DNA from 3 places in the Rhodoferax sp. EU05-FHT12H12 genome. Region 3 is predicted to be linked to each of the others. Evidence: predicted binding sites of a transcription regulator. Region 3 holds the regulator's gene; each other region holds the start of a gene.
The links. Region 3 encodes FNR, which switches genes on or off when oxygen is low (the NO sensors DNR and NnrR bind a similar motif). Its sites were predicted from a motif close to TTGATNNNNATCAA; they were not measured.
Positions count from the first base shown of each region.

Region 1 (7,529 bases), on a different contig from region 3:
GGGTCACGCTACCGGTGACATTGCGCTCACCCACCTCGCCACAGTGGCGCGCGAATGCATGCGCCCACAAGACACCTTGGCGCGTTATGGCGGCGAAGAATTCGTCATCCTCTTGCCAGACACGCCCCTGGACAAAGGCATAGACGCCATGACCCGCTTACAGCGGGAGTTGACCAAAAAGTTCTTTCTTGCCGGTACCGAGAAAGTATTGATCACCTTCAGCGCCGGGGTGGCCCAGTTGGCCGCCAACGAAGAACCATCCGACGCCATCAAACGCGCAGACCAGGCCATGTACCTGGCCAAACGCGCTGGCAAAAACCGGGTGCTGGGCGCCTGATCTGGAGATCACTGCCATGCCTTATCTGATTGCCGGGCTGCTCATTTTTCTGGGTGTGCACTCTATCCGCATCGTGGCAGACAGCGCCCGCACGCGCCTGCGCAGCCAGTGGGGCGAGAAAGCGTACAAGGGGGCGTATACGGTTTTGTCTTTGCTGGGTTTTGGCCTGATCGTCTGGGGATTTGGTGTCGCCCGCGAAACGCCCACCGTGCTCTGGATGCCAGCTACCGGCATGCGCCACCTGGCGGCGCTGTTGACCCTCTTGGCCTTTGTCTTGCTGGCCGCGGCCTATGTGCCGGGCAACTCCATCAAGGCGCGTGTGCACCACCCCATGGTGTTGTCGGTCAAAACCTGGGCTTTGGCACATGTGCTGACAACGGGTACCGTGGCCCACGTCTTGTTGTTTGGCAGCTTTCTGGTGTGGGCGGTGCTGTGTTTTGTGGCCTCACGCCAACGTGACCGGGTCCAGGGTGTGGTGTATGCGGCAGGTACCTTGCCAGGTACGGTGGCCGCGCTGGTGGTGGGGGTGTTGGCGTGGGCGTTGTTTGCGTTCTACCTGCACGGCGTCCTGATCGGAATTCGCCCGCTGGGCTGAGTGGGCAGGGCTCAGGGCGTCAGCAGCCACTGGATGACAAACTTGGCTGCAAAACCCACCATGCCAAAGGCCAGGCCCAGGAACAGCACAAAGGTGCCAAACTTGCCGGCCTTTGACTCCCACGCCAGATGCCCAATGATGAACAGCATGTAGAGCATGAACCCGGCAACACCGAAGCTCAGGCCAAAGCTGGCAATTTGCTCTTCAGAGAACCCGAACATCAGTGCTTGTCCCGTGGCTGGTAGGGCTCGGAATACGCTTCACGCGCCGGCAATGCCGATGCGTCGACCAAGTCCCGGTAGGCATGCCAGCTGGCGTGGCCCAGCATGGGAATCACCGGAATCAGGCCCAGCAACAGCGAGCCCAGGCCCAGCAGCGTAAAAATCATGATCAATGCTGCCCAAAAAGCCATGGGCACGGGGTTGGCCAGAACGGTGCGCCAGCTGGTCAGCACTGCCTGCCACAGGGAAATGCGGCGGTCCAGCAACAAAGGCATGGACACCACACTGGAGGCAAACAGGGGTGCCGCCAGTACGCCACCCAAGGCCAGCCACAGTTCAAACAACCAGCTGTTGGGAGCCAACACCACGTGGTGCACAAACTCCAGCGGGGTGTTGATGGGCACGGGGGCCAGCAAGGTAATCAGGGCGGCAGAGGTCAGCACCCAGCCCGTGGCCGCCAATGCCAGCAGGGCACCAAACTGCACCATGCACCAGTAGTCGTTGCCCCATTTATTGAAATGGCTGTTTTGCCAATTCAGCCAGGTTTTGAAGACCACGCTCCAATCTGCGGTTTCCTTGCGCTCCAGCGCACGGCTCAGAGCGTAGAGGCTGGTAGCCAGCACTGGGGCCACCACCAGAAAACCGGACAGCGCACCTGCCAGCAGCCAAAAACGGTGGTGGGCCATGGCCACAATGGCAGAGCCCAACACTGCCAGTGCAATGCCATGGGCAAAACTGGACCAGCCGGCGCGCGCCATATCACGCCAAGCGAGAGCGAGCCAGGCCATGGGGCGCATCAAACCGATGGTGCGAACAGCAGGAGGGGTAAAGGGGGAAGAGGGCATGCGATGGGTGGGGTCACAGTGTAGGCCGCTAGCATGGCGCAGATATTGATATCCATCAAGCACCTGTGCTCACCGCATAATCCGGGCGCCCTAGCCCCAGGAGATCCCATGCCCCGTTCCGTACTCGACGAATCCCACATCCACCCCGCTGTGCGTGCACGCATAGCGACACACCATGCCGACATCGTGCAGGAAGTGCAGGCCGCCGTGGCCCGCAATGCCGTGGTCGTGGTGGGCATGGGTTTGAACCCCATGCCCAAAAAAGCGCGCGCCGCGTTGGACGCGGCGCAAATTTCCCATACCTACCTGGAATACGGCAACTATCTCAACCAATGGCGCCGCCGCAATGCCTTGAAAATGTGGACCGGCTGGCCCACATTTCCCATGGTGTTTGTCAAAGGTACCTTGGTGGGCGGAGCCAGCGATCTGCAAGCCCTGATTGCCAGCGGTGACCTCAAGGCTTTGCTGGCCTGAGCTTAGTGGTGTTTGCTGCCGTGCTGGCTGCCCTTGCGGGTGTGTTCGGCGTCAAACAGTTTCTTCTGCTCGGGGCTCAATGCCGCATAGAGTGCTTTGGTCGCATCATCGCGCTTGGCCATGGCCGCCTGCATATCGCCCATGTGTTGCGTACGCAGGGCGCGCATTTTGTCCAGGCGCTCGGGCGTGCTCAGTTTCTCCATTTCGGCGTGGTCGGGGCGTTGCTGCGCATTGCGGGCCGGTGGTTTCATGGCTGTGGTGAAGGCGGTCCAGGCGCCCTCTTGTGCCGCGGTGATCTTCAGTTTGGCTTTCAGGTCGGCACTGCGCTTGGCGTGCATTTCCTCCATCTTGGCCGGGTCCATGCGGCGGTGTTCGGCGCGTGGCTTGCCGTCCATCATCGCGTCGCCGTCTTTGTAGGCAAAGGCCGAAACACCAGCACCAGCCAGCAGGGAAGCAATGATCAGGGTTTTGAAATGTGTCTTCATGGGGAGCTCCTTAGGTCTTGAACCCGTAGCGGATATCGCCATCAGGTTGGGAACAAGTGTGCGGCGCGCATGTAACGCGGACGATTGCGTTGGGATAAGACTTTGTAAAGTTGCATCACAATGCCCGGTTCTGGAAGAAAAGGGTAAACGTGTTCAAAAACATGATGGTGTACCGCTTGGTGTCGGCCTGGTCGACCACGCAAGCGCAATTGGAAGAGGCGCTGGATGGCGCGCGGTTTGTGGAATGTGGCGCCAGCCAGGAAAAGTCTGTGGGTTGGGCCGAACCGCGCGGCCAGGCCCATGGCCCGCTGGTGGAGATCATTGGTGGCCAATGGCTGCTCAAGCTCATGATCGAGGTCAAAAGCGTGCCCGGTTCGGTGGTCAAACGCAAGGTGCAGGAACAGCTGCAGCATATTGAAGCCACCACAGGCCGCAAACCCGGCAAGAAAGAAGCGCGTGAGATTCGTGACGATGCACGCTTGGCCCTGCTACCCATGGCCTTTACCAAACAGTCCAGTGTGCTGGTGTGGGTAGACCCCAAAGCCGGCCGCTTGGTGCTGGATGCTGGCAGCCAGGCCAAGGCCGATGAGGTGATGACCGCGCTCATCAAGGCGGTGGACGGCTTGGCCGTGCAACTCATCAACACCCAGGTGTCTCCAGCGGCGGCCATGGCAAGCTGGTTGGGCACGCAAGAGGCCCCCCCGGACTTCAGCGTGGACCGCGAATGCGAGCTCAAGGCAGCGGACGAATCCAAGGCCGTGGTGCGCTACACCCGCCATGCGCTGGACACGGATGAAGTGGCACAACACATCGCGCTGGGCAAGATGCCCACGCGCCTGGCCATGACCTGGAACGAGCGGGTGTCCTTTGTGCTGACCGAGGCGCTGCAGATCAAAAAGATTGCATTTCTGGACACCGTGTTCGAAGAAGCCTCCAAAGCCGCCGGTGATGGCAAGGACGACAACTTTGACGCCGACGTGGCGATTGCCACGGGTGAGTTGGTGCAGCTGATCCCGGATTTGCTGGAGGCTTTGGGGGGCGAAGTGGCTCTGGGCGAAAACCCTGCGTCCAGCCCAGTTACTGCAAGCTGAACCACTAAACGCTAAGCTGCCTCTTTTTTGGAGGCCGCCATGCAACGCAAGACCGCACAAGACTTCGACCAAGAGCTGCTGATCCTGTTTGATGCCTATGTGCACGGTCTGGTGGACCGACGCGGCTTTCTGGAAAAAGCCCAGAAATTCGCAGTGGGTGGCGCCACCGCGGTGGGTTTGTTGGCAGCCCTGAGCCCCAACTTCGCCATGGGGCAGGTCGTCGCCAAAGACGATGCGCGCATCAGCACCCGCATGGTTGATATTCCCTCACCGGCTGGTTACGGCAGTATCAAGGGGTATCTGGCCCAACCCGCCAAAGCAGACGGCAAACTGCCCAGCATTCTGGTGGTGCACGAAAACCGGGGCCTGAATCCGCACATCGAGGACATTGCCCGCCGCCTGGCGCTGGAAGGGTATCGGGTGCTGGCGCCCGATGCCCTCACGCCCCTGGGTGGCTACCCTGGGGATGAAGACAAGGCCCGCACCCTGTTTGCCCAACTGGACCAAACCAAAACCCGCGAAGACTTTGTGGCCGCCGCAGGTTGGCTGCAAACCGTGCCGCAAGGCAACGGCAAATTCGGTACCGTGGGCTTTTGTTACGGGGGCGGTATGGTTCACTTTCTTTCCACGCGCCTGCCCAACCTTGCCGCCGCAGTGCCCTTTTATGGCAACCACCCGGCACCCGAAGAGGCGGCCAAGGTCAAAGCCCCCCTGTTGATTCACTTTGCGGCTGTGGACGAGCGCATCAACGCCGCCTGGCCCGCGTACGAAGCGGCGCTGAAAGCTGCGGGTGCACGCTACACCGCCCATGTGTATCCGGGCACCCAACACGGATTCAATAACGACACCACCCCGCGTTTTGATGCGGCCGCGGCCCAATTGGCCTGGGAACGCACGCTGGCCTTTTTTGGCCAGACCTTGCGCGGCTAGGCAGGACTTGCTCAGTCGTCATGGCGGTCATGCCCATGGCCGTGACCATGGTGGTGCCCGTGGCCTTTGCCCTTGTGGGGTTTGAAGCCATGGCGGTAGTCATCGTCGCGATAGCCTGCGCGCTGGTAATAGGGGTTGGGGCCGTAGACCCGTGATTGCGCAGGCTGTTGGGTCACGCTGCGGCCCACGCCAGCACCCGCTGCACCCCCCACTCCCGCGCCCACCACGGCTCCGGTGCGCCCACCCACGGAGTGACCCACGGCCGCACCGGCGGCCCCGCCTACGGCGCTGCCAATCACCGCACCGGTTTGGCCGGAGCCACGGGTGCTGACCGCAGCGCCCGCGGCGCCACCCAATGCACCGCCTACCACGGCCCCTTGTTTGCCACCCATGCTTTGGCCAATCGCTGCACCCGCCGCAGCACCGGCACCGCCCCCCAGCAGGGGTGTCCAGTCGTTCGCGTGGGCGGAGTGCACCAAGGCCAACAGGCCCAGGGCGGCGAGCGAAGCACGCAAGGTGTTTGCAGAAGCGGTGTTGGTAGTCATGCGATCACGGGGGCCGCAGCCCCTACCGCCAAACGTGGCGGTTTATGCATCCACAACGCCAGCCCAGGGCAGTGGATGACCCCCCTTACAAGGGTTTACACCTGCAGCAACTGCTTACGTTCGCCCAGGGCAGCAAGCGCTTCGCCCACCCCTTCCCACGCGATGGCAAAGCCGTTGCGGGACAAGCCCGTCGCGGCTTGCGCCAGGGCCTGGCGGGTGCCGGCTTGCACGCTGTCAATCACCGGCACGGGCACCTGTGCCTGGACCGCGGCTGCCATGCCAGCCAGCCCTGCGCCACCCAGCACCACAGAGCCCACCTGCCAGCGCTCGGCCGCCGCGCGGCAGGCCTGGGCCAGCAGGGCAATAGCGGCCTCGGGGTTGCTGGCCAGCTCGGCCCCACTGGGCACCACGGTGTGGATGCCGGCCAGCGCGGGTGCATGGCCCAGCGTGTAGGCAAGTCGCTCCAGCATGGGTTTCCAGGGCGCTCCCCCGGTCACGATGGCAAAGGGGCCATGTTGGGCGGCTTCATGGAACGAGGCCTCGGCCAGGCCCGTCACCGGCGCCTGGCTGCCCTGGCGCAAGGCCAGCAGCCCGGGGTCGCCAAAACAGCCGATCAACACCGCGTCAGGCCTTGGCTCTCCGTCCTGCAAGGCACTGGCCCACCGGTCCAGCAAAGCATGCGCAGCCACGGCGTAACTGGCTTCACACGCAATGTAGGGAGCACCAAACCGTGCAGTCACAGTACGCACCCTGACCTGCGGGCCAGCCGTAGCCTGCGCGTGTGACTGCAGCAGGGCACTCACATGTACCGAGGTGTTGGGATTGATGACCAGCAAATGGCGCATGCGCTGCATCAAGGGCCCGCAGGGTTGTTGCCAAACAGGGAGGCGAGATCTGGCGCGGCTTCTTCGGCCGCGGTGAAGCGCAGTTGGGCTTCGAGCTGTGCCAAATGCTCCCGCATCAGGCGCGCGGCCTCGCGTGCGTCGCGCAGGCGAATGGCATCCAGCAACGCACGGTGCTCCTGGCAGCCACAGGAGGTGGCCTCTGCCCGCGCCTGCAAATGGTTGTCGCTGTAGGTCATCAAAATCAGCGAGGTGCGTGACACCAGCTCGCGCAGGATGCGGCCCAGCGTCTGGTGGTCCGACGCATTGGCGATGTGCAGATGGAAGTCACCCGAAAGGCGGATGGCGCGGCGCATGTCACCTGTCGCGCGTGCGGCTTCTTCGTCGTTGATGCACTGGGTCAGCACGGCAATGTCATCGGCTGTGGCGCTGGCGATAAAACATTCGATGAGCGTGGGCTCGATCATGCGGCGCACCTCAAACACCTCGCGTGCTTCTTTCTCGGTGGGCTGGGCCACGGTGGCACCGCGGTTGGGCGTGAGCGTGACGATCTGCTCGTTGGCCAGCCTTACCAGTACGGGGCGAATGCGGGTGCGCGATACACCGAATGCAGTGGCAAGCTTTTCCTCAATGAGTTTGGTGCCTGGGGGCAGGCGGTGGTCCAGAATGGTGGCCACCATGCGCTCGTAAATCTCGTTTTCTGTCAGAGCGACAAAATCAGTCATGCAGTCCGCCGGTTGGCTGGCTTCTTGGCCAGCAGTTTGGACAGGCCCACCGCCAGTCCCATCACCAGAAACGATACCACCATGGTGACCGTGCCCAGCGCGTAGATGGAGGGGGTGGTGACCGTGGTGGTGAGGCCTTGTAATTCGAGGGGCAGCGTGTTGACATCACCAATCGCCTGCGAGGTGCGGGCAATCTCGTCCCAGCTCAGCGTGAAGCCGAACATGCCAATGCCCACCACAGACGGCGCAATCAGCGGCAACACCACATGGCGAAAGCCTTGCCAGGGCGTGGCGCCCAAATCACGTGCGGCCTCTTCATAGGCGGGGTTGAAGCGGTTGAAGATGGCAAACATGATGAGCAGGCCAAAGGGCAGCGTCCAGGTCAGGTGCGCGCCCAGGGCCGAGGTGTAGATGCCCAGCGCGGTGCCGTAGTTTTCCA
Region 1 is NZ_JBYTDI010000009.1:23,034-30,562, reverse strand. It holds gene AC3WS7_RS17870 (GGDEF domain-containing protein) at 1-337, shown strand, start outside; gene AC3WS7_RS17865 (NnrU family protein) at 354-932, shown strand; gene AC3WS7_RS17860 (DUF2788 domain-containing protein) at 944-1,153, opposite strand; gene AC3WS7_RS17855 (DUF2189 domain-containing protein) at 1,153-1,998, opposite strand; gene AC3WS7_RS17850 (glutaredoxin domain-containing protein) at 2,107-2,472, shown strand; gene AC3WS7_RS17845 (Spy/CpxP family protein refolding chaperone) at 2,475-2,957, opposite strand; gene AC3WS7_RS17840 (recombination-associated protein RdgC) at 3,107-4,048, shown strand; gene AC3WS7_RS17835 (dienelactone hydrolase family protein) at 4,088-4,978, shown strand; gene AC3WS7_RS17830 (glycine zipper domain-containing protein) at 4,990-5,523, opposite strand; gene AC3WS7_RS17825 (aspartate/glutamate racemase family protein) at 5,619-6,368, opposite strand; gene AC3WS7_RS17820 (GntR family transcriptional regulator) at 6,377-7,090, opposite strand; gene AC3WS7_RS17815 (ABC transporter permease) at 7,087-7,529, opposite strand, start outside.
Region 1: a site for FNR is predicted at 2,044-2,057, ahead of AC3WS7_RS17855 (DUF2189 domain-containing protein). Genes of this name have one in related genera too.

Region 2 (7,529 bases), on a different contig from region 3:
GGGCTCCAGCGTGTCCCACAGTTCACGCTCGGCCAGTGGGGTTTCGGCGGGCAACAAGGGGTTGCTGATCTTGAAGACACGCCGCCCGCTGAGATGCAACTCGCTGAGGATGGATTTTTTGAAAATCTGGTATCGCTTCTCGAACTTGCCGCTTTTCATGAGCAGGCGCAAGCCTTCCTCGGCGCGTTGCGCCAGACGCTCACCTTCGGCCGTGCGCGGGAAGAAGAAGTAGCGCGGCAGCGGGTAATAGAGCAGCAGCTTGCGCTCGATGGCCAGTCCCGGGTAGACGCGGCTGCCGCTGGTCAGCTCATGGCTGATTTCGTTGACCCCGCGCGAGAACAGGTCAAAGCGTTTGGAATCCAGCATCGGCAGCAGCAAATCATAGGTGGGTGCGGTGACCACCGTGAATCCGTTGGCACGCAGGATTTCGGTGTCGACCCAGGTGGCCCCCTGGCCAATCGACAACAACTGCAACTGCTCCAGTGTGCGCACGGGGTCGGTCCATGCCTGCGTGTCCGCCTTGATGAGAAACAGGCGGTAGCCGGTCAGCCCCTTGTCCAGCGGGATGCGGATGGGGCGCAGTGCCTGTTCGCGTGCGACGCTGGTGGTGCGAGTCATGACGCTGATGTCGGTGGCCGTAGTCAGCAGCAACTCTGCCCGACCCGTATTCATGACTTTGGGGCTGGCTTGCAACACATAGGGGCCCCATTTGGGACTTGTCGCGTCCAGTGCGGCCTGCAGCAGCTCCCAGTAGTAGTTCAGGCGCACATCGGAGCCGCTTTCGGGGGGCGGGTAGGCATAACGCATGGTCTGTGCCTGCGCCCACAAGGGGCAGACCAACAAAAGCGTGGCAAGCAGATGTCTCAACGACGGGATCATGGGTGGCTCGTGTCCCTTGTTTTTCTCTTGATCCCAGTGTAGCCCGCTTGTGTGACAGCTCCCCAACGGGTGTAGGCCTTGCGTGAGCCGCCTTCAAACCGGGCGTCGTCGGCGGTCTGTTTGCCGTCTTCGTAGCAGCTGCGGTGCAGGCCGCTCCGCGGTTTCGTTCCCGTTGTTGGTGTTGATGGACTTGCCGCCCAGGGTCGGGCGCCAAGTGGGGGGTGTCATCGGTTTTTAGGTAAAATAGGGCTGTAGCCAGCGTGGAATATGCGCAAATAGCTACCAAAAATATAGCAATAGAGTGACAGACTTGCATCTGTGCGGCACCTGATCTATATCAATGACTGTAGCGCGGCCCGCGCGCAGCATGGAGCTTGGTTCATTTTTTGGAAGGCGAGGTGCGTATGTTCAAACACATTCTTTTGGCCACCGATGGCTCCACCGCTTCGGCCCACGCTGGCTCCCTGGCCGTGGGCCTGGCGCGTACCCATGGCGCCCAGCTCACCGCGGTGTACGTGTCTGACCCCTACCCCTACCTGGGTGTGGGTGAGGCCAATCCCATGGGCTACCAGGCCTATGCCGCCGCCGCGCAGGAACTGGCTGCCCAGGCCCATGCCCAGGCAGACGCCCTGTGCCGCGAAGGCGGCCCGGTGGTGGCCATGCAGGCCAAGCTGGTGGAGGGGGTGACCGCGGCCAGCGGCATTGTGCAGGCCGCGGCTGAAGTGGGGGCCGACCTGATTGTGCTGGGCTCCCACGGCCGAACCGGTATCGTTCGCCTGATGCTGGGCAGCGTGGCCACCAAGGTGGTGGCTGAGAGCCCGGTGCCGGTGCTGGTGACGCGATAAGGGCCTGAGCCCATGGCTTGAAAACGGCCACGCGGCCTCCAGCTACGGCGTTCCTGCAACGCTTTGGATCGGAGCCCTGTGGCCTTTGTTGTGTTTTGCCTGGCTGCTGCCGGGCTCCTGGCCTGGTTGCTGGGCTATCCCTGGTGGCAGCGCACCCGGCGCCGTGGGCTGCAGGCGCAGCCCTTTCCCAAACACTGGCGCACCTTGCTGCGCCGCCGTGTGCCGATGGTGGCCCGCCTGCCAGCCGACCTGCAGCTGCAGCTCAAGCAGCACATCCAGGTGTTTGTGGCCGAGAAAACCTTTATAGGCTGCGCCGGCCTGCAGGTGACCGAAGAGATGCGGGTGGTGGTGGCGGCCAATGCCTGTTTGCTGTTGCTCAACCGGCCCGACGCGGCGGCTTACTTTCCCAAGGTGCGGCAAATCCTCATGTACCCCGGTGCCTTTGTGGTGAACCGCCGCCATACCGATGCTGCCGGTGTGCAGCAGGAGCAGCGCGAGGCGCTGGCGGGTGAATCCTGGGGCGAGGGGCAGGTGATTCTGTCCTGGCAAGACACGCTGGATGGCGCGGCCACTGCGGATGACGGGCGCAACGTGGTGATCCACGAATTTGCCCACCAGCTGGACCAGGAGAACGGCCGTGCCGTAGGCGCACCGCTGCCAGTGCTGGGGGATGCGCGCTACAACGCCGCCCGCTGGCAGCGGGTGTTTGAAGACGCCTACGAGCATTTGCGCCAGCAGGTCTTCATGGGCGAGCAGGGCCTGCTGAACCACTACGGAGCGCAAGATCCGGCGGAGTTTTTTGCCGTGGTGAGCGAGGTGTTTTTTGAGCAGGGCCGCGCGCTGGCGGCCGAGTACCCGCAGGTGTACGCGGAGTTGCGCGGCTTTTTTAGGGTCGATCCGGCGAGTTGGTAAGGCCTGGGGCGTGGGGCACGGCACAATGTTTGCTCCATGCCCGATATGAACGCCCTCACCACCCCGGTACACACGCACACGCTGTTCGAAGACGCGCAGGCCATCTTCACCGGCACGCTGTTCGTCAGCCTGGCACTCATCCTGTTTGCGCAGGCGGGGCTGCTCACCGGCGGCACGGCGGGTGTGGCCTTTGTGCTGCACTACGCCACGGGGGTGAGCCTGGGCAAGCTGTTTTTCCTCATCAACCTGCCGTTTTACTGGTTTGCCTGGCGCCGCATGGGGCGCGAGTTCACGCTCAAGACTTTTGTGGCCATCACGTTTTTGTCGGCCATGGCCGAGTGGTCACCGCGCCTCTTTGCCATCGAGCGGCTGCACCCGGCCTATGCTGCAGTGCTGGGCGGGTTGCTGCTGGGCTCGGGCTGCCTGTTTCTGGCGCGGCACCGCGCCAGTTTGGGCGGCGCCACCATCGTCTCGCTGTACCTGCAGCAGTCGCGCGGCTGGCGCGCCGGCGTGGTGCAAATGGGCATGGACTGCACCATTGTGCTGCTGGCCCTGACTGTGGTGGACCCGGTGCGGGTGGCCTATTCGGTGCTGGCAGCCGTGGTGATGAATCTCTTCATCGCCATCAACCACCGGCCCGGGCGCTACGCAGTGCTTTAGCGTTCGTCGTCATGCAGGTGCCGACCAGGGCCACGCGGCGCAGGCGCTAGTCCATGCTGCGGGGCAGGGCGAAGAAAGGCACGCAAGCCCAGCGCCACCGCCCCGCTCAGGGTTTACACACCCAGGAACTCGGCCAGCGCCGCGGTCTCCATGGCGCCCGCGTTGGTCACCACGGTGCCGGTCTTGAGGTTCTTGGCCAGGATGTAGGGCACCGACTCCACCTTCAGGCTGTTGAACAACTCGGTGTTGGCCTTGATGGTGGCTTCGTGTTCAGGCGACATGCTGGCGGGCAGTGGGGCTCCGCCGGTGCCAGCGAGCAAAGAGGCTTCGTGTGCGGTCATGAACTCGGCTGGGTTGCCTGCCGCCAGAATGGCGGCACCCTGAGGCGCACTTTTGCCGTTGATGAAAGACACCGGGACCCAGACGAACTTGACCTTGCCCAGCAAGGGCTGGGAGGTGTTCCACAAGTGGCCGCAGTGGGGGCACTGGGGGTCAAACAGGACAAACACCGGGTTGGCGCTCATCAATGCGCCCACGGTGAAGCCCTTGCTGGTGGTGGCCACTTTTTCATAGGCCTGGGCGGGAGGCAGGGCGCTGGCGGGTGCGGCGGCCGGTGTTGTTTCTTCGGACTTGGAGCAGCCTGCGAGACCGGCCATGGCAGCCACCAGGGGCAGGGCCAGCAGGTGCAAGCGTTGGCGTTGGGCGCGGGGCGTTGGGGTAGCTTTCAGCATGGGTGTTCAGAAGAGTTGGGGGGCAGAACCGTGCAAGCAAGGTTCAACAAGGGTGGAGTGTGCCAGCAGCCAAAAGGTTCCCGGGTTGGTCATTTTGCAGGCACCCTTGGCAAAGCCCCTGTTGGCGCGGGTTTTGCCGCTTGTGAACATAGTTATCCACAAAGTCACGCACAGTTTACGGGTGCAACTTTGCGGGGTGAGAAAACGATTTCTGGATTTTCATTTTCGGTTCATTTTTGCTAGCACAGTTTTTCCCTCCATTGACAAAACTGCACCCTTTCACACCAGGCATGTCTTGGGCTGCTTAAAAAATAGGCGTCGTGTGGCAAGCCACGGCTGGCGCGGTTTTGGCGGCTTGTTCCGGTGGTTATCCACAACGTTGTCTCCATGAATTTGGGGTAAGTTTTTTTCGTTTTTTTTGAATTTGGCCTCGCCAGGGCCGTGGCGGCAATGCGTCCCACTATCATTTCTGCAGTAGCCAGCCCCGATGGATTGCGTGTGGCGCCGGCATCTGCCATAGTGTGCTCGGGTCAGGGAAACCAAGAGTCAGGCACCACTACATGCTGCTGTTCAAGCTGTCGGATCGACCTTACTCGTTGCGCAGCAACTTGAGGCTGCTGGTCTTTGTGTGTGTGCTGCCGGCCACACTGGTGAGTGCCCTGCTGACCTATTCCACCTACCAGTTGCGCCGCGAGCAGGTGGAGCAACAAACGGTGTTGTTGGGCCTGTCGGTTCTGGCTGACCTGGAGCGCGATCTGGCCTCCATCGAATCCGTCCTCAAGGTCATGGCCACGGCGCCGGAACTCGTCGATGGCGACCTGCGTGGCTTTTACCAGCGCGCCACCAACACCCTGGGCACGGGGCTGGCCTACAACTACATCCTGACCGATGTGCAAGGGCACCAGCTGCTCAACACCCTGCGCCCCTGGGGCGCCCCCCTGCCCACTACCGGGACTCCGCCGCAGCTCGCGCGCGCATTCACCGAACAAACCAGCGTGCTGACCGACCTGTTTATGGGGCCTGTGGCCCGCCGTCAGGCGGTGGCCATGGGGGTCCCGGTGAAGGTGGGGGACCGGGTTCCCTACGTGCTCAACATCGGTTTGGACCCCGCACGCATCCAGACGCTGCTGGGGCAGCAGCATTTGCCAACGGGCTGGCTGGTGGCGGTGCTCGACAGCAGTGGCCATATTGTGGGGCGTTCGCGTGATGCGGGGCGTTATCTTGGCCAGTCTGCTGTGCCCGAGCTGCTGGCGGCCATGGCGCTGCGTGACAGCGACACCCTGCTGTCAGAGACCAAGGACGGTGTGCCGGTGTTCACGGCCTACACCACCTCCAAGGCCTGGCGCTGGCGTGTGGTGGTGGGTGCCCCCCGCGCCGTGTTGATGCAAGATCTTCTCTCCCATCTGGGGTGGGTACTGGGCGGCATTCTGGCGGCGTATGGTTTGGGCCTGTGGTTGGCACGCGCCATTTCCCTGCGTGTGCTGGCCTCGGTACGTGAACTGAACGACGCTGCCCAAGCCCTGAGCCATGGCGAAGAAGTGGCCTTGCCCACCATGCGCCTCCAAGAGGCCGAGGCGGTGGGCGCCGCACTGGTGCAGGCTTCGCTGGCCATGAAGCAGGTCAAATTTTTTGCCCAACACGATGCGCTGACAGGGTTGCCCAACCGGTTGTTGTTTGACGAAGTGGCCGAACGGAGTCTGGCCTTTGCCCAGCGGCGAGGCCACACCCTTGCCGTGGTGGCGGTGGACCTGGACGGCTTCAAGACCGTGAACGACACCCAGGGCCATGCGACGGGGGATGAGGTGCTCAAAGCGGTCGCGCAGCGTATCCAGACCGCCATTCGCGCCTCGGACATTGTGGCGCGCATTGGCGGGGATGAATTCATTCTGCTGCTCAGCGAGGTGGACCAGGTCGCAGCGATGGACACGGCAGAGCGCATTGTTTCGGCGCTCTCGGAGCCTTACCCGCAAGTGCTGGCACCGGTGTCGGCTAGCGCGGGAGTGGCACTGTTTCCGCGCCACGGCTCCGACACCAAAACCCTGGCGCTGGCGGCTGACCAAGCCCTGTACCGCGCCAAGCAAGCGGGCAAGCGACGCGCAATGCTGGCCTGAGGCGTCGGTGCAGGCCCCAGCCTGTACCATGCCGCAACTCCTGAAAGCGCCCATGGCCACGCCCGCCACACTGTCCGCCCCCTTGCACCCCACACTGCTGCACACCCTGCAGATCGATCCGGCGCAGCACCCCCGCGGCATGGCCCACCTGAGCGCGGCCAGCGGCCTGGTGCGTGTGCGCCAGCGCCTGTATGTGGTGGCTGACGACGAGTTGCATCTGGGCCAGTTTGACGACTGCGGCAGCCCCACGCCTGCAGCCGCACCCGGCCGCTTGTTGCGCCTGCTGGACGGCGAACTGCCTCAGGGCAAAAAGCAGCGCAAGGCGGCCAAACCGGATTTGGAGAGTTTGGCCCTGTTGCCCCCTTTGCCGGGTTGTCCGGCGGGCGCACTGCTGGCCCTGGGCTCGGGCTCGCGGCCCAACCGAGAAACCGGTGTGCTGGTGGCGCTGGACGTGGCGGGCCAACCTAATGGCCGTATGGCTACGCTGGATCTGGGCGGACTCTATGCGCCGCTGCACAAGCGTTTTGCAGACCTCAATATCGAGGGCGCGCTGGTGGTCAGCGGTGAGCTGCTGCTCTTGCAGCGTGGCAACCTGGCGGACCCCCACAGCGCCTGCATCCGTTACGACTGGAACCAGATTGCGCCCTGGCTGGCAGGCCTGCAGCCCCAGCCACCCGCCGCCAAAAGCGTGCAACGGATGGACCTGGGGCATGTGGACGGTGTGCCGCTCACGCTGACCGACGGCACACCGTTGCACGGCGGTGCTTGGGCTTTTGCTGCCGTGGCCGAGAGCTCGGACGACAGCTATGCGGATGGTGCCTGTGTGGCCAGTGCGGTTGGTATCGTGTTGCCCGACGGCCAGGTGCGGCAGGTGCATCTCTTGCACGGTGCACCCAAGGTGGAAGGCCTTGCCGTGCTGTCCGATGGCAGCGATTGGGTGTTTACCATGGTGACCGACCCCGACGACCCCCAACAGGCCGCGCAGCTGTTGCAGCTGCGCCTGCCCCAGGACAAGGACACACAAGCATGACATTGCACCGCCGCCACGCCGCGTTTGCTGCCCTTTGGTTGCTCAACCTTCCGATCACGTTTGCCCAGCCGGTCCACCTGACCGGCAACAGCCCCGCCCTGGTGGACGCAGCGGCGCGTGGGCAGTGGGGCAAGGTGCTGGTGCTGCTGGACGGTGGGGCGCCAATTGAATCGCGCGCGGACACGGCGCGCAGCCGCAACGCCACGCCCGTGCTGGCCGCCACGCAGGGCAACCATGTGGATGTGGTGCGTCTGCTGGTCTCCCGCGGTGCCAATGTGAATGCGCAGGATGCGCAGCAAGACAGTGCCTTCCTGCTGGCCAGTGCCAGTGGTTACACCGACATCGTGCAGGCCACCTTGGC
Region 2 is NZ_JBYTDI010000005.1:262,898-270,426, reverse strand. It holds gene AC3WS7_RS15800 (hypothetical protein) at 1-879, opposite strand, end outside; gene AC3WS7_RS15795 (universal stress protein) at 1,284-1,724, shown strand; gene AC3WS7_RS15790 (M90 family metallopeptidase) at 1,803-2,636, shown strand; gene AC3WS7_RS15785 (YitT family protein) at 2,673-3,296, shown strand; gene AC3WS7_RS15780 (thioredoxin domain-containing protein) at 3,410-4,027, opposite strand; gene AC3WS7_RS15775 (hypothetical protein) at 4,267-4,545, opposite strand; gene AC3WS7_RS15770 (GGDEF domain-containing protein) at 4,588-6,138, shown strand; gene AC3WS7_RS15765 (DUF6910 family protein) at 6,167-7,168, shown strand; gene AC3WS7_RS15760 (ankyrin repeat domain-containing protein) at 7,165-7,529, shown strand, end outside.
Region 2: a site for FNR is predicted at 1,207-1,220, ahead of AC3WS7_RS15795 (universal stress protein). Genes of this name have one in related genera too.

Region 3 (7,529 bases):
TCCGCGGCCCACAGGTTTTTAGAGCGTAACGTGCAAGCGGTTGCGGCCGTTCTGCTTGGCCTGGTAGAGCGCTTGGTCAGCACGGCTCACCAGATCGACAGGGTCGGTTTTGGCCTCGGCCATGGCGGCCCCCACGCTCACCGTCACCGGACGGTGCAAACCTTGCAAGTTCTGCACGGCAAGGCGGATACGTTCAGCCACAGCGCGCGTGTCGGCCACCTGGGTGTCGGGCAGGATGACGGCAAACTCCTCCCCTCCGTAGCGGGCCACATGGTCGTAGGCCCGTGCCTGCGACTTGATGGCGGCAGCCACCGCCTGCAAGGCCTGGTCACCGGCCAGGTGGCCATATTGGTCGTTGTAGGCTTTGAAGTGGTCCACATCCACCATCAGCAGGGCCAAGGGAGAGCGGGTGCGCAAGGCGCGGGCGTATTCATTGGCCAGCAGCCGGTCAAAGGCGCGGCGGTTTTTGAGCGTGGTCAGCGCGTCCGTCAGTGTCTGTTCCGACAGCTCCTCATTGATTCCCTTCAACTGCCGCTGGGTCTCTTCCAGCTCGCGCTGGCGCAGGGTGTGCGCACGCGACAGCAGTTCCAGCTCGGCGTTGGCACGCCGCAGGGCCAGCAGCTGCACCACCTGACGCGACAAGGCTTTCAGTGCCTCTGCCTGCGCCTCCGTGAGTTTGCGAGGCACACGGTCGATGACACACACCGTGCCCAGCGCGGCACCCGAAGGCGTCAACAGCGGTGCGCCCGCATAAAAGCGGACGCCCTCTTCCCCGGTCACCAGCGGGTTGTTGGCAAAACGGCTGTCGTCCAGCGCGTCGGGCACTTCCATGAGGGCATGGGGTTCGGTGATGGCGTGCGCACAAAAAGCAATGCCACGTGGGGTCTCCATGGCATTCATACCAACCCTGGCCTTGAACCACTGGCGGTCTTCGTCGATCAGGGAAATCAGCGCAATCGGGGTGTCGCAAATAAAGGAGGCGAGCTTGACGACATCGTCATAGGCCTGCTCAGCCGCGGAGTCCAGGACGCCAAAACTGCGCAGTTCTTCCAGACGCAAAGCCTCGGCAGTGGCAGTGGTTCGATCCATGGAGCGCGCCCTCCAACGGGGAGTGGTTTTTGACGTGCATCAAGGGGTAATGCACCAAGGGGCCTGATTGTGCATCAGCCCCATCCACAAGGCCCAAGCCGAGCTGGCTGCCAGCGCGGCGCCAGCCAGACGCACGCCCCAGGTTCCATCGCCCATCTGCGCCCCCTGCAGGCGCAACCACAGCCATGGCCCCAGCAGCATGGTGACCGAGGTGCCCAGGGCGAACAAAGCCATCACCCCGGCACCGCTGACCACATCGCCCGCCAGCGCAGCCACCAGCAAGGCTGAATACAACAGGCCGCAGGGCAACAATGCCCACAACATGCCCAGCCCCAGCGGCGCACCGCGCCCCCATCGCAAGCCCAGGTTGCGGGTGCGACTCCATACCGCGCGTGCTCCCGCCTGCAGCCACAGCGGCTGGCGCCCCTGCCACAGCAGCAGCAGGCCCAGCACCAGTGCCGCCACATGCACCATGGACCACACGGGCCGCAGCGCAGCGCTCTGCACCGTAAGCCAGCCCAGGCCCTGCATGGAGGCCGCGGCCAGCCCCCCAAGCGTGGCGTAACCCACTACCCGGCCGATTTGAAACAGAAGGAGTGCAGAGTTCTGGCGCGGACCCGCAGCCTGGCCGATGCCTGCACAGGCAGCACCACACATGGCCACACAGTGGGGCCCACCCACCAAGCCCATCACCAAGGCCGTGATTGCCAGAGACGATTGCATCCGACGATGCTAAATGATCTTGGAAAAACGGGCCCGTGTACGGTCAGTTTGCAAATACTTGTCAAACACCATGGCCACGGCTCTGACAAAAAACCAGCCTTGGGTAGTGACCTGGATGCCGCTGTCATCCAGCACCACCATGCCCTGCTCGGCCAGCGCCTGCAAGGCCACCAGTTCGCTGGCAAAGTAGTTTTTGAAGTCCACCAAATACGCGAGGTTGATGGATTCATACTGCAACTGGCCCTGGCACATCAGCGCCATGATGACGGCGCGGCGTACCAGGTCATCACGGGTTACCGCCAGGCCACGCACTACGGGAAAGCGTCCTTGGTTCAGGTAGTCGTAGTACTCATCCAGCGTTTTGGCGTTCTGGCTGTAGCTGGCACCAATGCGGCCAATGGCCGAGACGCCCAGCGCAATCAGATCGCAATCGGGCTGCGTGCTGTACCCCTGGAAATTGCGATGCAGGCGCCCTTGCCGCTTGGCCACCGCCAGCGAGTCTTCCGGCAAGGCGAAATGGTCCATTCCCACATACACATAACCCGCACCCATAAAGGCAGCCAGGGAGCGTGACAACATGGACACCTTGGACGCCGCGCTGGGCAACTCCACCGTGGCAATGCGCCGCTGGGGCTTGAAGCGCTCGGGCAAATGCGCGTAGGCGTATAGCGCAATACGGTCGGGCCGCAACTGGTTCACCTGGGCCAGCGTGCGGTCAAACGACTCAGGGCTCTGCTGGGGCAAGCCATAGATCAAGTCCACATTGATGGACTCAAAGCCGCGCGCGCGCGCAGCCTCCACCAGCGCAAACACCTGCTCAGCGGGCTGCACGCGGTGCACAGCCTTTTGCACTGCGGGGTCAAAATCCTGGACCCCAAAGCTCAGACGGTTGAAGCCGAGCTCGGCCAGGGTGTCCAGACGCTGCGCGTCAATGGTGCGGGGGTCCACTTCAATGGAGTATTCGCCGCCGGGCGCGAGGTTGAAATTGCGCCGCAGCATGCCCATCAGCTCGCCCAACTCGGCGTCACTCAAGAAGGTGGGGCTGCCGCCACCCAGGTGCAACTGGCTCACGGTCTGGCCGGTACCGATGCACGCGGTATGCAGGTCCACCTCGCGGCTCAGGTAGCGCAGGTAGGTCGCTGCCTTGTCATGGTGCTTGGTGATGATTTTGTTGCAGGCGCAGTAGTAGCATAGCGACTCGCAAAAGGGAATATGCACATACAGGGACAAGGGTAGCGCCAAGGCAGCGGCGCCGCTACGGCGCTGGGCCAGTGCCTGGGCATAGTCATCCGCGGTGAAGGCTTCGACAAAGCGGTCTGCCGTCGGGTAGGAGGTGTAGCGCGGCCCCGAAACGTCAAAACGGGTCAACAAATTTTCAGAGATGGGCGGGGTGTCGAGGACGGCGTTCATGGATACTCCAAACTGGCATCACAAATGTCGCCCAAACGCCCGCGGCGGACATTGATACAGATCAAGCCCGCGATGGGTGCCAAGGCGGATAATTGACTTGCATCAGGGGAACCACATGTTTGAACCAAGCACTCCATCCGGCAAACCAGGCGAGGCGCATGCGCACATTGCCATCACGCCCGTACCAACCGCGCCCCTGAGCCCGCACACCATCAAGGTCGCCTGCTCCAACTGCAACCTGCGTGAACTCTGCATGCCCCTGGGTCTGAGCCCCAGCGAACTGGAGAAGATTGACGATGTGGTGGCCAGCCGCCGCAAAGTCAAACGGGGTAGCACCCTCTTCCGCAATGGCGAGCGTTTTACCAGCCTCTACGCCATTCGCACCGGCTTCTTCAAGACCTGCGTGGCCTCGGAGGACGGGCGTGACCAGGTCACCGGCTTTCAGATGGCGGGTGAAGTAATTGGTCTGGACGGCATCGTCAACGATCACCACACCTGCGACGCCGTGGCGCTGGAAGACGCCGAAGTCTGCGTTATGCCCTTTGAGCGCATTGAAGAACTGTCACGCGAAGTGAACGCACTGCAGCGCCACGTGCACAAGATCATGAGCCGCGAGATCGTGCGGGAGAACGGCGTCATGCTGCTGCTGGGCAGCATGCGCGCCGAAGAGCGCCTGGCCGCCTTCCTGTTGAACCTGGTGCAGCGGTTGCACGCACGCGGCTTCTCGCAGTCGGAGTTGGTACTGCGCATGACGCGCGAAGAAATTGGCAGCTACCTCGGCCTCAAGCTCGAAACCGTCAGCCGCACTTTTTCAAAGTTTGTGGAAGACGGCATCGTGGAAGTGAAACAGCGTCACGTGCGCATCTTGAACACCGATGCCCTCAAAGACATCGTGAATCCTAAAGTCTGCAACTGATCAGTCGTTGACCTCTGCAGGGCTGAGACACAGCAGTGCTGCCAGTCCACTGGCGACCAGCGCGATCACCCAAAACACAAAGAACGCCACGGTGTAAACACCCTGGCGCGAGAACTCCACAGGCCGCCCCAGCCAGTGCAACTCATGCGGGTCGACAAACGCGAACACCAACACCTCCAGCAAACACGCCGTCAAAAAAGCAGGCCACACAATTGCTGTCCATTTGACTTTGGGCATGGTGCGCCTCTTGGGAATCAGGGTTTGGACTGGGCCACAGGCGCTTTGACGCCCGTCGCAGCGTGGTTACGCGCTTGCATGGCGGGCGCCAGGCTCTCCGGGGCACCTTCCAGCGTACGGTTGATCTCAATGCCCTTTTGGTAGTAGTTTTGGTCCACCACCGGGTCTGCACCGGACATGGCCAGGTACAGCGTGACGAAGCCGGCGACCACCACAATGGCCGGGCCAGACAACACCAACCAGACGTGGCCAAAGTGCCACCAGGGTTGGGAGGAGATAGAAGGAGAGTCCATGGTGAATCCTTAACGGGGAACGATAAACACCGATTTTTCGGTCACGGCCATCTTGTGCTCCGCATCGGCCACTTCAAATTGGATGGCGTGTGAGCCTGCGGGGACGGCCTCATATGGCACTTGCACCCGGACCGCGACCCAGCGCGCCTGGGTAGCACCAATGGCAACGGTAGGGCTGTCCAACTGGATGCTGATGCCCTCTATCCCGCTGGCGCCAATGCGGAAGTCCTGGTCCTGCTCCGTCGCATTCATGATCTGCAGGCGGTATACGTTTTCGATCTTGCCGCCTTGCACGATACGCGCCAGCGTGCCACGGTCACGCACCACATCCACCTTGAACGGCGAGCGCAGCGCCAAACTCGCCAGCATGGCCACCACCACCGCCAACAAAATGCCGCTGTACACCAGCACCCGGGGGCGCAGTACATGGCGAATGGTCTGGGCACGGGTCCAGTGTTGGCTCACCGCATTTTGGGTGGAGTACTTCACCAGTCCCCGGGCGTAGCCCATCTTGTCCATCACGGTGTCGCATACATCCGCACACGCGCCACAGCCAATGCACTCGTACTGCAGGCCCTTGCGGATGTCGATGCCGGTGGGGCACACCTGTACACACAGGCTGCAGTCCACACAGGCCCCCAGGTTCAGGGCCAGGGGATCTGCCTTGCGCGACCGCGCGCCACGGGGCTCTCCACGCTCTTGGTCATAGGTCACCACCAGGGTGTCCTTGTCGAACATGGCACTCTGAAAACGGGCATACGGGCACATGTATTTGCACACCTGCTCGCGCATGTAACCGGCATTGCCATACGTGGCAAAACCATAAAACAGAATCCAGAAACTTTCCCAGGGACCCAAGCCCCATTGCAAAACCTCTTGGCTGAGGGTGTGGATGGGGGTGAAGTAGCCCACAAAGGTAAACCCGGTCCACAACGCCACGACAACCCACATGCCCTGTTTGGCTGCTTTGCGCCATACCTTGTCCCAATTCCAGGGGCCTGCATCACGGCGCATGCGGGCGGAACGGTCGCCTTCGGCAAGCTTTTCCATCCAGAGAAAAATTTCGGTGTACACCGTTTGCGGGCAGGCATAACCACACCACAAACGCCCTGCCACCGCTGTGAACAAAAACAGCGCCAAGGCGGAAATCACCAGTATCCCGGTAAGGTAAACAAAGTCTTGCGGGTAGAGAACCAGATTGAAAATATAGAAACGCCGCGCCCCCAGATCAAAGAGCACGGCTTGGCGCTGGCCCCACTCCAGCCAGGGCAAACCATAAAACACGAGCTGTGTGAGAAACACCAGCGCCCAACGCCACTTGGAGAAATACCCAGACACACTGCGCGGGTAGATCTTCTTGTGCGCCTCGTACAAGGCCACCATTTCTGCATCGGCCCCGGGCGGTGGCTCTATCGGGCCACGGTCCGGAGACGGCGCAATCGGAATGACTTTGCGGGGCGAGTCGGGGGCTGTGTTCAACACAATGTCCTGAAAAGCGGTCGCTTACTTGGCAGGCGCGCCGTTGTTGGACATGCCCCAGACATAGGCAGCCAGCACCTGAATCTGCGCTGCAGTCAACTTGTCAGCCTGTGCAGGCATCTGGTTGACCTTGCCGTTGTTGATCATGGCCACAATCGCGTTCTCGCCATAACCATGCAGCCAGACATCATCCGTCAGGTTGGGCGCGCCCAGGGCGATATTGCCCTTGCCGTCGCCACCGTGGCAGGCCGCACAGGCGGCAAACTTGGGTTTGCCCAGAGCGGCACGCACCGAGTCGTGGGGGCTGCCGGAGAGGCTCAACACATAGTGCGCCACGTTCTTCACATCATCTCCGGTACCTACAGCAGCAGCCATGGGCGGCATCTGTCCCACACGGCCCAAAGTTAGTGTCTCGGCGATTTTTTCCGGTGTACCGCCGTGCAGCCAATCCGCATCGGTCAGGTTGGGGAAACCCTTGGAGCCGCGAGCATCGGAGCCATGGCACTGCGAGCAGTTGTTCATGAACAAACGCTCACCGATCGCATGGGCTTGCGGATCCTTGGACACGTCTTCGGGCTTCATGGACGCAAACTTGGCGTACAGCGGGGCCACTTCCTGATTGCCCTTGGCCACTTCAGCCTGGTACTGGCCCTCCTGGGTCCAGCCCAGCTTGCCGGCCGACTTGCCCAAGCCGGGATAAAGCGCCAGATACACGCCAGCAAACACAATGGTGATGATGAACAGCCACACCCACCAGCGCGGCAAGGGGTTGTTCATCTCGCGCAGGTCACCGTCCCAGACGTGGCCGGTTGTGTTGTCGTTGGCGGTCATGGCCTTGGCCTTGCCACTGAACCACAGCAGCAACAGACAGGCCACAATGCCAATCACCGTGATGGCCGCCACATAGACGGACCAGAAGTTACTCGTAAAGTCGCTCATTTTTATTCCTTATGCGGGTTCAGTCCTGCTCAAAAGGCAGGTTGGCAGCTTGCGCAAAGTCACCCGATCGGCGCTTGGACCACGCCCACCAGACAATGCCAACAAACACCACCAGGCTGACCAGGGTGGTCACGGAACGCAGGGTATTGATGTCCATGGAAATCTCCCTTTTTCTTTACTTGAGTGCCAAGCCGAGCACTTGCAGGTAGGCAATGGTGGCCTCCAGCTCGGTCTTGCCCTTCACCTCTTCCGGTGCCTTGGCAATCTGCTCGTCGGTGTAGGGCACGCCCACCGTGCGCAGGGCCTTCATGCGGGCGGGCATCTCTGCGGCGGCCACCTGGTTCTTTGCCAGCCAAGGGTAGGCAGGCATGTTGGACTCAGGCACTACATCGCGCGGGTTCACCAAGTGAATGCGGTGCCATTCGTCGCTGTACTTGCCGCCC
Region 3 is NZ_JBYTDI010000001.1:70,703-78,231, reverse strand. It holds gene AC3WS7_RS00350 (GGDEF domain-containing protein) at 19-1,089, opposite strand; gene AC3WS7_RS00345 (sulfite exporter TauE/SafE family protein) at 1,129-1,812, opposite strand; gene hemN (oxygen-independent coproporphyrinogen III oxidase) at 1,822-3,222, opposite strand; gene fnr (fumarate/nitrate reduction transcriptional regulator Fnr) at 3,419-4,138, shown strand; gene AC3WS7_RS00330 (hypothetical protein) at 4,139-4,375, opposite strand; gene AC3WS7_RS00325 (FixH family protein) at 4,393-4,668, opposite strand; gene ccoG (cytochrome c oxidase accessory protein CcoG) at 4,678-6,147, opposite strand; gene ccoP (cytochrome-c oxidase, cbb3-type subunit III) at 6,172-7,086, opposite strand; gene AC3WS7_RS00310 (cbb3-type cytochrome oxidase subunit 3) at 7,106-7,243, opposite strand; gene ccoO (cytochrome-c oxidase, cbb3-type subunit II) at 7,262-7,529, opposite strand, start outside.